One region of the Massilia sp. AB1 genome, then DNA from elsewhere that is predicted to be linked to it. Evidence: predicted binding sites of a transcription regulator. Region 1 holds the regulator's gene; the other holds the start of a gene.

What was found. Region 1 encodes HrcA, which represses chaperone genes, less so after heat shock. Its sites were predicted from a motif close to TTAGCACTCNNNNNNNNNGAGTGCTAA; they were not measured.
Region 2: the regulator HrcA is predicted to act here: its motif matches at 1,479-1,505, upstream of rpoH (RNA polymerase sigma factor RpoH).

Annotation. Positions count from the first base shown of each region.
Region 1 covers NZ_JAGKSG010000028.1:28,870-31,264, forward strand. Annotated here, with positions in the region: gene J8847_RS16165 (outer membrane protein assembly factor BamE) at 1-192, opposite strand, end outside; gene fur (ferric iron uptake transcriptional regulator) at 271-699, shown strand; gene hrcA (heat-inducible transcriptional repressor HrcA) at 783-1,799, opposite strand; gene J8847_RS16180 (HAD family hydrolase) at 1,893-2,395, opposite strand, start outside.
Region 2 covers NZ_JAGKSG010000022.1:45,474-47,868, forward strand. Annotated here, with positions in the region: gene arfB (alternative ribosome rescue aminoacyl-tRNA hydrolase ArfB) at 1-373, opposite strand, end outside; gene rpoH (RNA polymerase sigma factor RpoH) at 451-1,341, opposite strand; gene J8847_RS14145 (lysozyme) at 2,091-2,395, shown strand, end outside.

The DNA.
Region 1 (2,395 bases):
GCCCGCATTGGCGGCCGCGGCCGATTTTTCGGCGGCGGCAGCGGCGGCGGCCGGGTCCGTATTCACCGGCGCTGCCGGACGCGTCTGGTTGCGCCAGCTGGCGCAGCCCGAGAGCATCAGGGTGCACGCGAGGCCTGCCGCGAGGGCAGCCCGGGCGGAGAATCGATGAAAAACGGCATGTTTGACGCGCATAGATAACCTCAAAACGTTTGAGCGGGAGCTCCAAAACGCTATATCATAAAGCACTCCGCCAAACTACGAGCAACAAACATGAGTAACAACCCGACCGACCTGAAGGCCAGCGGCCTGAAGGCTACCCTGCCGCGACTGAAAATCCTGGAGATTTTCCAGAACAGCGAAGTGCGGCACCTGACGGCGGAAGACGTCTACAAGATTCTCCTGGCCGATAACATGGACGTGGGCCTGGCGACTGTCTACCGGGTCCTGACCCAGTTCGAGCAGGCCGGCCTGCTCAACCGCAACCACTTCGAGACGGGCAAGGCCATTTATGAGCTGAATGCCGGGTCGCACCATGATCACCTGGTGTGCCTGGATTGCGGACATGTCGAGGAGTTCTACGACGAAGAGATCGAATCGCGCCAGCACAAGATCGCGACCGAGCGCGGGTACAAGATCGCCGAGCATGCGCTGGCGATTTATGGGAATTGTGTGAAGGTGAATTGTCCGAGGAAGCAGTAAATACGCTTTTCGGCTGATCGGCGAACTTGGATCCCGGCCTTCGCCGGGATCCAAGTTCATCAGCACGCCACGAGCGTGCTTTTTTACGGCTGGCTCAACGCATTCGACAGCAGCTTCGCCGTAATATCCACAATCGGAATCACCCGCTCGTACGCCATGCGCGTCGGCCCGATCACCCCCAGGGTCCCGACGATCCGCCCATTGACCTCATACGGCGCCGTCACCACGCTCATCTCGTCCATCGGCACCAGCTTCGACTCCCCGCCGATGAAGATCTGCACCCCGCCCGCCTTGCTGGACACGTCCAGCAGCTGCATCAGCCCGGTCTTCTGCTCGAACATCTCGAACATCTGGCGCAGCGAAGTCATGTTCGACGACAAATCCGACACCGACAGCAGGTTGCGCTCGCCGGCGATCACCATGTCGTCGCCCTCGGCCATCGCCTCGCTGCCCGCCTCCACCGCCGCCTGCATCAGGCGGCCCATGTCGTCGCGCAGCTGGCGCAGTTCGCCCGTCAGGCGGGCGCGCACCTCGTCGAAGGTGAGGCCGGCGTAGTTCTGGTTCAGGTAATTGGCCGACTGGGTCAGCTGGCCCGGCGTGTAGTCCACGTCGGTCAGCAGCAGGCGGTTCTGCACGTCGCCGCGCGGGTCGACGATCACCAGCAGAATCCTTTTCTCAGACAAACGGAGGAATTCGATCTGCTGGAACACTGATTCGCGGCGCGGGCTCTGCACCACGCCGGCGAACTGCGACAGCGAGGACAGCATTTGCGCCGCGTTGGCGATGATCTTCTGCGGCTGCTGCACCGGCAGGCGCATGCGCTCGGCGGCGACCGCCTGCTCGTCGATGTGCTGCACGGTCAGGAGGGTGTCCACGAACAGGCGGTAGCCGCGCGGCGTCGGAATGCGCCCGGCCGAGGTGTGCGGGCTGGCCACATAGCCCATCTCTTCGAGGTCCGCCATGATATTGCGGATCGTGGCCGGCGACAGGTCCAGGCCGGAAATCTTCGACAGCGCGCGCGAACCTACCGGCTGGCCGTCGGCGATATAGCGTTCGACGAGCGCTTTGAGCAGGGTTTGTGCACGGTTATCGAGTTGCATGATTCTTGGAAGCAAAAGAGTTGCTGCCTATATTATAGATAGGTGGGGACGCGAGACGGCAAGCGCAAGCCCGGCGCTGCGCCAGCTCAAGCATCAATGGTGCTCGCGCCTGAGCCAGGCTATCAGCCCGTCCAGGCTCGTCACCTCGGCGTCGGGCTGCACCAGGTGGGGGATCTCGTTGCGCTTGCCGACCCGGTTCATCCAGACGGCGCGCAGGCCGGCGCGCTGGGCGCCCTGGACGTCGAGCAGCAGGTCGTCGCCCACGTACACCGCCTCGGAAAAGCGCACGCCGAGCGCCGCGCAGCCGGCCTGGAAGATCTCGGGAGCGGGCTTGGCCTTGCCGAAGCTGTGGGCGGCGACCGAGGCGTGGAAGTGGCGCGCCAGGCCGATGGTCTCCAGGTCGGCGTTGCCGTTGGTCACGGAACCGATCAAGACCCGGCTCTTCAGGCGCAGCAGGCCGGGCACCACATCGTCGTAGGGAATCACGGCATTGCGCGCGGCAAAGAACTCGACCATGGCCAGCTCGACCTTGGCGGTATCCTCGCCCGCCTGCTCGAAGGCCGCGATCAGGCCGGCGCGGCGCAGGGCGCCCAGGT
Region 2 (2,395 bases), on a different contig from region 1:
CCTTGATCTGGCCGCTGCGGTTCTTGGCGTCGAGCCGGCGCCGCTGCGAGGCGCGTGTGGGCCGGGTAGGGCGGCGCTCCGCCTGGACCTCGGCCGCCTTGTCGACCAGGGCTTGCAGGCGCTGCAGCGCATCGAGCTTGTTCTGCTCCAGGCTGCGCGATTGCTGGGCCTTGATGACCAGTACGCCTTCCTGGGTGACGCGGGCGTCGCGCAAGGCGAGCAGGCGCGCCTTGACCTCCTCCGGCAGCGAGGATGCGGCGATGTCGAAGCGCGCGTGGACCGCGCACGAGACCTTGTTCACGTTCTGGCCACCCGGGCCCTGGGCGCGGATCGCGCTGAACGCCACCTCGTCGGGATGGATCGTCGGTTTCATATGCTTGAGCAATGAGCCTTTGCAGGCGCGAAAAAAAAGCTCCGCCGCGGCGGAGCTTTCCTGGTGCGGCGTGCCGATTACATGTAAGCGGCCAGCGCGCCTTTCATCTTCTTCAGCGCAGCCGATTCGATCTGGCGGATACGCTCGGCCGACACGCCGAACTCTTCGGCCAGCGTGTGCAGGGTCGCGCCCGAACCGTCGTCGTTCGCCAGCCAGCGCGCTTCGACGATGCGGCGCGAACGCGGGTCCAGCTTAGCCAGCGCGGTCTCCAGGCCTTCCGACTGCAGGCGGGTGACTTCGCCGGCTTCGATGACCTTGGTCGGCTCTTCCAGGTCCGAGGACAGGTAGGCGATCGGCGAGAACTTGTCGTCCTCGTCGTCCGTCGGCGCTTCGAGGGCGATGTCGCGGCCCGACAGGCGGGTTTCCATCTCGATCACTTCCTCGCGCTTGACGTCGAGCATCTTGGCCAGCTCGTCGACCTGGGCCGGCGACATGGCGTCCAGGCTCTGCTTGTTGCTGCGCAGGTTGAAGAACAGCTTGCGCTGCGCCTTGGTCGTTGCAACCTTGACCAGACGCCAGTTCTTCAGAATGTATTCATGCATCTCGGCCTTGATCCAGTGCATGGCGTACGACACCAGGCGCACGCCCTGGTTCGGGTCGAAACGCTTCACGGCCTTCATCAGGCCGATGTTGCCTTCCTGGATCAGGTCGGCGTGCGGCAGGCCATAGCCCAGGTAGCCGCGCGCGATCGAGACCACCAGGCGCAGGTGCGACAGCACCAGCTTCTGCGCAGCATCGAGATCATTGTTGTCCCGCAGCCGCGTTGCCAGCGAGACCTCTTCCTCATGGGTCAGCATCGGCAGGCGGTTGACGGCCGAGATGTAGGCGTCGATATTGCCAAGATTGCCTGTGAAACCGAGTCCCAGAGCACGACTGCTGGTCGGAACCAATGCGGATTGTGCGGACATATTCATTTCCCTCTTAGATAATCTTGCTGCATCCACAATGTGCCACCAAGGATTGCTCAGTGGCATAGCTGTTACGCGCTGTTACGACTGCTTACGGATGCGTTTCTCTTGAAATCTGACTTTCCTTAGCTCATATATTAGCACTCTCCCGAGGTGAGTGCTAGGAACCGCCGCGGTGCTTAAGGCCTGCCAAAGTATTGCCCAAAAGCATCAAATTGACCGCCGGTTCCACTGTAGAGCAGGACGTCGCTAAATGCTTGATGCAGCTCAGGTGTGAGCTTGAAAGTGCTGGAAGTTTTGCGTTCAGGGACAGATTAAGGGCTGAGGCACCGCCCCTCTGTTGGCTGCCGCACGTTGGGATCGCTCGGCTTGTAGGAGGATTTCGCGTGATTGCGTAGGGTGGAACGGCTAAGCAGTAGAAATGAGGCCAGCGGCACGATTTTCAAGGGGGCTGCGAATGGCTTGGAAACTACTTGGCCCATGCGATGCCCAAGCTGGTTTCTTATCGCTTTCAGTTTGGGCTTCGCGGCCATCGAATGTCCTTGCTCATCCATAAGCCGACCGATTTCGTCCCGAAAAAGCCATCCCAATTGACCGGTTGAGGAAACGAGACTTTGCAACGAGCGCCAAGGTTTCGTTGCTGATTTCACATCACGTCTATCTCGCCAGGTTTGCTTGTCTGACATACGTCACGAGGCAGCCGCACTGGTCTGATAAGTTGACTGCTTCCCTCTTCAACGGAGCCCGGAATGGCAACGACGAATGCACGCCCCGCCTCTACGGCAAATCCAAACGCTGGGATGAGGATGAGTCCGCAAGCGTTGGAAGCGATGCGAAACACTGAAAAGGTCGTATTGAAGTATTACAACGATATGGGAAGAAATAGGGGAAATTGTACTTGGGGGATCGGGTTTTATGTCCATAAGGGCGTATGCACGCCAGAGGAGCTGGAGCGGAAAGTCACTGCACCCTCGATAGAGCTTGAGTATGTAAAGAGAGTTGCAGAGGCGGAGCGACGAGTAAAAATTAAAGTGAAGGTGAAGCTTAACCAGGC